Regions from separate parts of the Bacillus luti genome, predicted to be linked through region 2. Evidence: riboswitches for the same ligand, from Rfam matches in the RefSeq annotation. Region 2 holds a riboswitch; the other holds the start of a gene.

Region 1 (5,227 bases), 2.0 Mb from region 2:
TTTAACGTATGGAGTGGAATTGTATAGTCATTTTCACTATATGAGAAGTGCCTATGAATAGTGATAAGAAATTTTAGGACGAGAAAAGAGGCTGTTGTATACAGCCTCTTTTACGTTAAAATGAGGAAATCCGTTTTTTTGTTTTTGGTACAATAATAAATTTGATCCATAGTAACCCGGCAATCATAATGATAAGACTATGTAGAATTTGTCCTGTAGAAACAAGTATAACAACTGAAAATACAGCTAATTGAATGACTAGCAATATGAAAATTAAGTGAAGAAATTGCTTCATTCGTTTCTCAGTACCAATCGGATATAATGCTACAATAATATTTCCCGAAAAATATTTCCACAGAGAGCGAAGCTGCATAGAAATCATATATAGGACGATATAAGCGATAGCACCTTTTACATATATATTCGGAACAAAATATAAGGCGAAAGCACCGATTAACCCTAAGCGAGTATATATACCGAAATAATCATTTCCGCGTAAAAATGCTAGTGTATGTAAATAGAAGAAAGTTGCTCGTTTTTTATGTAATAAAGGTTCAATCCAATTCGTAAGCCATTTTCTGCTATTTACTTGTTTTTTTAGTTGCGGTACATCGGTGAAGATGCTCGCAAATTGATAAAAGCGTATGTCCATTTTTTCTTCTTGCTCGATTATGTAGTCCCACGGTATTCGTTTTGTAGGTTGTTTTTTCGTATATAGAAATAGGAAAGCGAGAAGTAAAAGTAATCCGCCTAACACGATTACATTTGCTGTATAAAACAGCATGTAAATAATGAGTGCGTTACAAATAAGACGAGTGATAAGCCATATGCTTTTTTCGTGACTATCACGCCACATCCAATGTATGTACATATTCCAAGCTTTCGTAATCATTAAAACGATAAAGATTGTACATAAGAAAGGTACCGTTACTTGTAATGATTGCAGGGCAAGTGGAACGAGAATAAGGAACGTAAATAATAATGGGAAAAGCTGAATGATGTAATTATATAGAAGAGACTTTTTAAAATAAGATGTTAGTTTCTCTTCTAATGCAAGCAAATAGACAGCATCAGGTTTTTGAATAAATGTACGGATCGAGCATCTCGTTATAATGAATGTAAGTACAATCGTGATGAGTAGTAAAGATATTCCTTTAGAAGGAGATGCTTTTAGAAACTGAGCATAGTAGTATGCGCCAACGCATGAAATAAAGATAAAGCTATATAGTAAACCGTTAATCATACGTGCAAAGTATGTAATGATATTTTGAATATGTTGTTGGAAGCGACTGCTCCATAGTGATTCGATTGACATGTTTTTCACCTCTTTGTTCTATTATATATGTTTTACAAAAGAAAAAACGAGCAAATTGCGTTATGCAACTTGCTCGTTTTTCTTTTCGTTATTTTTTTTCTGATCACGATTCATTAATGGATAGAAGGCAAAACCGATTACGAATAAACCAATTCCGAGAAGGAACGTTTTAATATCGGATGCACCCGTTTTAATAACCCATAGTGCGTAACAAAGTGCGATAACTGCGACTATACCATCTGTAATTCTTGCCCGCATTTCATTTTTATACGTTTCACCAGTTGCAACTAGTTTTAACTGGAAGATTGGCGAAACGAGATATGGAATGAGATAAGCTAAAGTCGAGACGGTAATAACGAATGTATAAGCTTCCGCAATGGTTCCTGATAATGTTGAGAATAAGAACACTTGCGACATAATGTTTGTTAGTCGTAATGAGTAAATTGGACTTCCTTTTTTATTTGTTTTTGCAAAGAAGGAAGGGAAGAAACCTTCTTTTGCTGCTTGATAAGGCACTTCTGAGCTTAATAAAATCCAGCCTAAGATAGAACCGAATAGGGAAGTAAGAGCAAGTAATGCCATCAATTTCCCGCCGCCATGACCCATTGCAGCATTTAATGCATCCGCTAATGGACGTTCAGAAGCTTGTAATTTATCAACGTGAAGCACACCCATTGTTAAAATCGTAATTCCTAAGTAAATGGCAACTGTAATTAGTAATCCTGCAACTGTTGCACGTTTTACTGTTTTTGGAGAAGTAGCACGATTTGATAAAAGAACGGCTGATTCAATGCCGATAAATGCCCAAAGTGTTGTAAGAGCGGCTAAGTTTACTTGTGAAAGAAGGCCGTGTGATACACCTGATTTATCGACCATCGGTGTGTACCATTGTCCAAACTTAGAAGCTTCAAATGCGAATAAAGTAACGACGATGAATAAAAGGAATCCAGTTACTTTCGTTGTTGTTGCTAAGAAGTTTAGTTTTCCAGCTCCGCTTACACCGTTTGTTAATATAATATGAGTTCCCCATAGTAAGATGGAACAAATAGTAAATGTAATTAGTTTTCCGACTTCTATGTTGAAAGAACCGATTGAAAATAGTAGTCGTGTATCTTTCATGATCGGGAAGAAGAGTGATAAATATCCCGCAAAAGATGTAATAATGGCAACGTTACTTGCCCAGTTTGCAACCCAATATCCCCATACCATACTGAAACCAGCCATTTTTTTCTTTTTTGGTGATGAGAATAAAGCATATGCATGACTTTGTGGTCCTGTCGTTAAGTCAGGACGACGAATTGCTAAATTACCGAAAACAAGAGCTAGCATTAAAACACCAAACCCTGTTGTTAACCAAGCTAAAGTGACACCGAGAGGGCTTGCTGTTTGTGCTAACGTACTTGGCACCATGAAAATCCCAGCGCCAACCATGTTACCGACAACGAAAGCTGTTAGTACCCAAAAGCCCCATTTTTTTTGTTGCATAGAAAATACCTCCAAAGTTAGTATAACCAAGTCAAGCGAGGAGATATGTATGTCTTCTTAGTAGAGAAGAGAAGTCCCAAACAAAACAAAAAAAGCACGTAATTTGCCGCTACATGCTTTCTATCTTATAAGAAACCCACGACATACCTCTCGATAGCTCTCCACAAACGAAACGTTTGTGACAGTTCTGCACTTATTAAATGCAGACCCAGCAAGCGTGCATGGTGGACACGACTTACTTCGGCAACCATTCCTTTCTCATTTCTTCATCAATGCCACTACATCTCCTGAAATGATACTCTTAATGATTGCAACCTCTACCTCACCGAGATACGAATGAGGATTTAAATATTAAATTAACGTATTTAAGAGTAACAAATGAATTTTTATACGTCAATGGATATAGTAATAATCAGATTATAGAGAAGAGTTTGTGATTAAAAGAGAGAGGGATTATTATGTAATATCGAATTTTCATAATATAATAAATATTATGAGGGCTAGAAGATTGAGAAGGGGATGAAGTATATGTCTACAGGTCATAAAAGTTCCGTAATAGGTGTGCTAGATTCGGGAGTTGGGGGATTAACAGTTGCGAGTGAAATTATAAGACAATTGCCGAAAGAGAGCATTTATTATATTGGTGATAATAAGCGTTGTCCGTATGGACCAAGAAGTGTAGAGGAGGTACAATCTTTCATATTTGAAATGGTTGAATTCCTCAAACAGTTTCCGTTAAAAGCTCTAGTTGTAGCATGTAATACTGGTGCAGCAGCTGCATTGACTGCGCTGCAAGAAGCACTGTCCATTCCGGTTATTGGCGTTATACATCCAGGAGCAAGAGCGGCAATTAAAGTGACAAAGAAAGGGAAAATCGGAGTAATTGGAACTGTAGGTACGATCCAGTCTAATATGTATGAAAAAGCATTACACGAGCTTGATACATATTTGGAAGTGCATAGTCACGCGTGTCCGACTTTAGCTACAGTTGTAGAAAATCAATTAGAAGATATAGCATATGTAACGCAGCAAGTGAAACAAGCTTTACTGCCATTAACGAAAGAAGATATAGATACGTTAATTCTCGGATGTACGCATTATCCACTTTTAGAGTCTTATATTAAAGAGGAACTAGGAGAGGGTGTAACGATTATTAGTTCTGCAGAAGAAACAGCGATAGAGTTAAGCACAATTTTACAGCACAAAGGAATCCTGTCTGACAATTTGAATCCGAAGCATCGTTTTTTTACAACAGGCTCTGTTTCTTCATTTGAACATATTGCTGAGAGATGGCTAGGGTATCAAATTTCTGTAGAATATGTGAATTTACCTATGGAGAAACAACTCGTGAACTAAATTGTATAAAAAGAAGCTGATCTAAAACTAGATCAGCTTCTACATATAAGATTAAACTAAGTTTAATACAGTTACTTTTTCACGTGTCATAGACTCAAGGCTCTTACGAATACCTTGTGCGCCCATACCTGAACCTTTTACACCGATGAATGGGAAGTGGTCAGGGCCGCGCTCTGTGCGTCCGTTAATTTGAACAGAACCAGTTTCGATTTTGTTAGCAATTGCAAATGCTTTGTTAATGTCTTTTGTGAAGACACTTGCTTGTAAGCCGAACTCTGATTTGTTAGCAATTTCAATTGCTTGCTCATCTGAAGAAACACGGATGATTGGAAGGATTGGGCCGAATGGCTCTTCCCAAGCAACTTTCATTTCTTCTGTTACGTAGTCGATTAATGTTGGGTAAATTAAGTTACGCTCACGTTTGTTACCGATAACGATTGTAGCACCTTTTTCTACAGCATCGTCAACTAAACCTTGAACGAAGTCAGCAGATTTGTCGTCGATTAATGGAACGATTGTGCTGTCTTGTTCTGGAGATCCAACTGATAGCTCAGCTACTTGCGCTTTTAATAAGCTAACAAGCTCGTCCGCTACGTTTTCGTGTACAAGTACACGTTTAATAGCTGTACAACGTTGACCAGAGTAAGAGAATGCACCGCTTACGATATGGTTTGCAGCATCTTGTAAGTCAGCATCTTCACGAACGATACCAGGGTCTTTACCACCAAGTTCTAATACAAGTGGAATCATTGCAGCTTTTTTCGCTAAATGTTTACCTGTGTTTGTACCACCTGTGAACGATACCATATTGATGCCAGCATGCTCTACTAAGTAGTCACCAATTACAGAACCGCGTCCTGTAGCTACGTTTACAAGACCTTTTGGAAGGCCAGCTTTATGAAGTGCTTCAACCATTTTAATACCGCTAATTGCACCTTGAGTTGCAGGTTTGAAAATAACAGCGTTACCCATAATTAATGCTGGTGCAAGTTTTGCAGCAGATAAGTTTACTGGGTAGTTAAATGGTGCGATTGCTAATACAACACCGAGTGGTGCACGTTGGATAATCGC
Region 2 (5,227 bases):
GCGATTTGTAGCATTCCTTCCCCATTTTGTAATTTCACCACTGTTTCTTGTACTAATGGATTGTCTGCTTCTTTCGCTTTTTCTTCATGCTGAACAGCTAAAAATTCTATATATGATAAATCAAAATAACATAAACTATTCCAAGTACCCCAATTCATATGCTCTCCGCCTAATGCAGTATGAAATCCAAGCTCCTGTATTTGTTTTGCCGCTTCCTCTGGTGTACAATGCACCGCGTGAACGAGATGATCAAATAGTAACATGTCTTTCTCCCCTTTCTCTCCATCCTTTTATTGTATATTTTATTTTTCTTTCGTTCAATTCAAAAAACTTTAAAACCTAGTTGATTTATACGATTAATGTGTATTATAATAAAACAAATTTCATTATTGCTGATTGGAAAAACCAAAGGCACTTTTCTCATATGGGAAAAGTGCCTTTTTCATTTATTTATTACAGGGGGAATTTTTATGCAGAAATTAATTGTATTTGCTATTATTGGATTTTTCGCTCAATTGATTGATGGAGCACTTGGAATGGCGTATGGGGTAACCTCTACTTCACTATTATTAATGTTTGGTATCGCACCGGCTGTAGCTTCCGCTTCCGTTCACTTAGCTGAAGTCGTTACAACTGCCGCTTCTGGTGCATCTCACATTAAATTTGGAAACGTTGATAAATATACCGTTTCCAGGCTTACATTTCCTGGAGCAATTGGCGCATTTATTGGGGCATGTTTTTTAAGTAATTTACCTGGCGATGTAATTAAACCGTATATTTCCGTATTCTTATTCACTTTAGGGGTTTATATTTTATTACGATTTCTTATTCAAAAGAAAATTGTCGCTTCCAAAAAACGTATGTCTGCCAAACAACTTGTTCCGCTTGGCTTATTCGCTGGATTCGTCGATTCAACTGGCGGTGGTGGCTGGGGGCCAATTACGACGCCTGTACTACTTGCAAGAGGAAATGAAGCTAGAAAAGTGATTGGTTCTGTAGATACGAGTGAATTTCCTGTTTCACTCGCTGCAACAATCGGCTTTTTCATCTCACTTGGCTGGGAACAAGTAAGCTGGGTTTGGGTATTCTCCTTAATGCTTGGCGGCATTGTCGCAGCTCCAATTGCTGCATGGTTAGTACGCATCGTTCCATCTCATTTACTTGGCGTATTAGTTGGTGGCCTTATTATCTTTACGAATATACGTACACTACTTACAACATTTAAAGTGGATCCAACTATTATTTCGCTTTCTTACGTGGCAGTTGGTCTTGTCGTTATTATATCTATTTTTATTGCTGTCCGTAATCATTCGAAACATTCGACAATTGGATACCCGACAGATCAAAAACAAATACTACCTTAAGTACAAAAATACCGCCCGATTTATTTCGAGCGGTATTTTTCTATTTTCCAATTGATCATTGTTTCTGTAGTTTCTACTCTCTTCATATGTAATTTTTCTAACACACGGATCGAACCATAGTTATCTAGAAGTGTCTCTGCAATAATCGTTTCTACTTCTCCTGTCTGAAAAGCCCATTTTATTAATTCACCTACAGATTCTGTAGCATATCCTTTATTCCAATATTTCTCAACAAAACCGTAACCAATTTCTACTGTACGATCCTCATCCGGTTTCCCTTTAAACCCTATATCACCTAATACGATATCATCTTCCTTTCGAATGACATACCATGCGCCCCAAGGTAATAAAGCTGCATCTTTCTTTATATTTTCTACATGTCCTACAATATGCGGACCGCTGTTATACCCTTGCTCTTCAGCAACGCGAAGCTTCTCTTCTGTACACGGCACTATATATAGTCTTCCCGTTTCTAATTTCATCACAAATTCCCCTTTTCAATTAAACAATGCTTCAATTTTACTATAAATATAAAGAATATTCACTATTTATTTTCCGTACACCGCATTCGATAGTTATGTCGAATTATATTTTCAGAATTTTCTTTTATTTTTAAAGGATTTTTCAATATTTTTTGCGAAACATTTGTATAACAATTTCTTTCTTTATTTTTTTGTTACATAACAGTAGGTTCGGGTGGAGTTTTGCAAGCGTTTCCTAAACAATAACCGATATTTTTTGACTTTTCCTAACAAAATTCCTTGCAATATATTCAGAAAGTGATTACAATTGCGATATATTAAAAATCTTAGCAATATATAAATCCTCATCAGTCCGATGAGGTAGAGGTTGCGACTTTTAAAAGTAAAATGGACGAGACACAGAGAATGTCACCGACTCCGTTTGAAAGGAAAAGTTGCCGAAGTTTATATTTCTTCTCTGGAAATATGGGCTGGGGCTGTCTCCGAAAGGAACAGAACTGTCACGTTTACAAAATTACCGTGTAAACGTGGGGTGCTATCTTAACGGAAGGGTATGATGGGGTGGTTATTTGTGAAACGTTCCGCCTAATTCTTTTGGCGGTTTTTTGTATTTTTCTCCCCCGCTCCTTCCTATCTTACAAGAAAAGGAGTGTTGAACATGAATAGCGCAACGAATCAAACTACCTCTGAAACGCAAACTACAAAAGGAAAAGGTGAATTAAAACGTAGTTTAAAATCAAGACACCTTACGATGATTTCTCTCGGTGGTACAATTGGTACCGGACTATTTCTTGCCAGCGGTGGTGTAATCCATACAGCTGGACCTGGTGGTGCACTAGTTGCATACGCCGCAATTGGTATTATGGTTTATTTTTTAATGACAAGCTTAGCTGAACTCGCAGCTTACATGCCTGTTACTGGATCTTTTAGTACGTATGCAACAAAATTTGTTGATCCATCACTTGGTTTTGCACTTGGATGGAACTATTGGTATAACTGGGCGATTACGATCGCTGCTGAACTTGCAGCCGTAACATTAATTATGAAATTTTGGTTCCCTGATACCCCTTCTCTTATTTGGAGCGGATTATGTTTAGCTATTATTTTCCTTTTAAACTATTTATCTGTTAAAGGGTTTGGTGAATCTGAATATTGGTTCGCACTTATTAAAGTAGTTACAATTATTATCTTTTTAATTGTCGGTTTTATGATGATTTTCGGCATTATGGGCGGAGAATCTGTTGGCTTTAAAAACTTCACTGTTGCAGATGCACCATTTAATGGCGGTATCATGGCAATTATCGGTGTATTTATGGCAGCTGGTTTCTCATTCCAAGGTACTGAATTACTTGGGGTAGCTGCTGGTGAAACGTCTGATCCAGAGCGCAATATTCCGAAAGCAATTCGTTCAATTTTCTGGCGTATTCTTTTATTCTATATCCTTGCGATTCTCGTTATCGGTTTATTAATTCCTTACACAACTGAAAGCCTTGCTGCAAGTGATGTAACAGTAAGTCCATTTACACTTATTTTTGAAAAAGCGGGCGTTGCCTTTGCTGCTTCTGTTATGAACGCTGTTATTTTAACTGCCGTACTATCTGCTGGTAACTCTGGTATGTACGCATCAACTCGTATGCTTTGGGATTTAGCTCGTCAAGGAAAAGCACCGAAGTTTCTTGGTAAATTAGATAGCCGCGGCGTACCTGTTAACGCATTAATTGTAACATCAATCGTTGGTAGTATCGCTTTCATTGCTTCTTTATTCGGTGACGGCGTTGTATACATTTGGTTATTAAATGCATCAGGAATGTCTGGCTTTATCGCATGGGTTGGAATTGCAATTAGTCATTATCGCTTCCGTAAAGCATATATCGCACAAGGTAAAGATTTAAAAGACTTACCGTATAGAGCAAAATGGTTCCCGTTCGGACCAATCTTCGCATTTGCACTTTGTGTCATCGTTATTTTAGGACAAAACTACGGCGCATTTATGGGTGAAGCAATCGATTGGAACGGTGTACTTGTTTCTTACATCGGTTTACCACTCTTCTTAGTACTATGGTTAGGCTATAAATTTACGAAGAAAACAAAAGTGATTCCACTTGATAAATGTGAATTGAAATAAACGTTAAACGAGCAAACAAATTTGTTTGCTCGTTTTTTATTACAAACCTCTTTACTTCCCTATTGCTCTTGTTTTTGTAATAATAAAGGAAATATATATAAAGGTTGGGATACCATGAACATTCGCATTACTGATGAAGCAATAGCAGCTATACATAGATTAGAACGTGAAGATAAAAAGATCATTCGCATTAGAGGAACAATGACAAACTCTTGTAGCATTTTCGTTGATGTCGATTTAATTTGGGATACATATGTTGCAGATGATGTTGTATATGAAGATGCAAATCTTATCGTACAAATGGATTCATTTACGAAAGACTACACTGGTGATACAGTGAAACTTGATTATAAGACGACAGGTTTTAGTATTACGACTCCGAGTGAAACTTTAGTTTATGGATTGTCGATTAAAAAATAAAACTTGTTTTCAACTGACCACTGAGGTGAAAATATGGGTAAATATGTTCCGTTAAAATTTTTATTTAACGAAGAATTAGCAGAAAACATGGCTGATTCTATTTGTAAATACGATCCTAATTTCTCTAAAAGAAACTTTGTAGCTTCCGTAACATATAAAGTTGAAAATTTAGAGTTAAAGCAACGAATTGAAGTAATTGCAGATGAATTACACAATGCTTTGCAAAAGGATTTTAATGAAGCAATACATATATTACTGAAAACATTGGGACCAGAAAATACAACAGAAGTAGGCACATTTACAAACGGATATATGTATATGCCTATCGCAAAATACGTTGAAAAATATGGGCTTAACAATTTTGAAACCTCATTCAACGCCATGTATGAAATAACAAAACGGAATACTGCTGAATATGCTATTCGGCCTTTTCTTGAAACATATCATGAAGACACACTAAATATATTGCAACAGTGGATTCATGATGAAAACAGCCACATTAGGAGATTGGTTTCAGAAGGTACAAGACCAAGACTTCCTTGGGCTAAAAAAACGGGAGCCTTGAAAGGTGATTTTAAGAACAATTTACAGCTTCTTGAACCATTAATGAATGACCCTTCTAAATATGTTCAAAAATCTGTAGCTAATCATATTAACGATATTACGAAAGAAGATAAAGAATTCGTTTTTCAATGGTTTCAGCAATTGCGTGATAAACCGTATCCTGTTAACCCTTGGATTATAAAACATGGGTTAAGAACGGTGATTAAAAATGGTACTTTACCAAAGGATTTTTCTTTTTGAGTATTTTAAACAAAAACGCTTATGCTTCAAAA

What was found. Region 2 has a riboswitch for lysine ahead of EUC40_RS11580 (amino acid permease). Riboswitches for the same ligand answer to the same signal wherever they lie in the genome.
Region 1: it holds a riboswitch for lysine, as region 2 does, so the genes downstream of both, EUC40_RS21635 (amino acid permease) here and EUC40_RS11580 (amino acid permease) in region 2, are expected to answer to the same signal.

Annotation. Positions count from the first base shown of each region.
Region 1 is NZ_CP040336.1:4,274,283-4,279,509, reverse strand. Features, by position in the region: gene EUC40_RS21640 (ABC transporter permease) at 116-1,315, opposite strand; gene EUC40_RS21635 (amino acid permease) at 1,376-2,800, opposite strand; lysine riboswitch at 2,947-3,128, opposite strand; gene racE (glutamate racemase) at 3,329-4,156, shown strand; gene gapN (NADP-dependent glyceraldehyde-3-phosphate dehydrogenase) at 4,208-5,227, opposite strand, start outside.
Region 2 is NZ_CP040336.1:2,272,530-2,277,756, reverse strand. Features, by position in the region: gene EUC40_RS11595 (VOC family protein) at 1-263, opposite strand, end outside; gene EUC40_RS11590 (sulfite exporter TauE/SafE family protein) at 471-1,364, shown strand; gene EUC40_RS11585 (GNAT family N-acetyltransferase) at 1,385-1,846, opposite strand; lysine riboswitch at 2,200-2,392, shown strand; gene EUC40_RS11580 (amino acid permease) at 2,505-3,971, shown strand; gene EUC40_RS11575 (iron-sulfur cluster biosynthesis family protein) at 4,086-4,391, shown strand; gene EUC40_RS11570 (DNA alkylation repair protein) at 4,425-5,195, shown strand.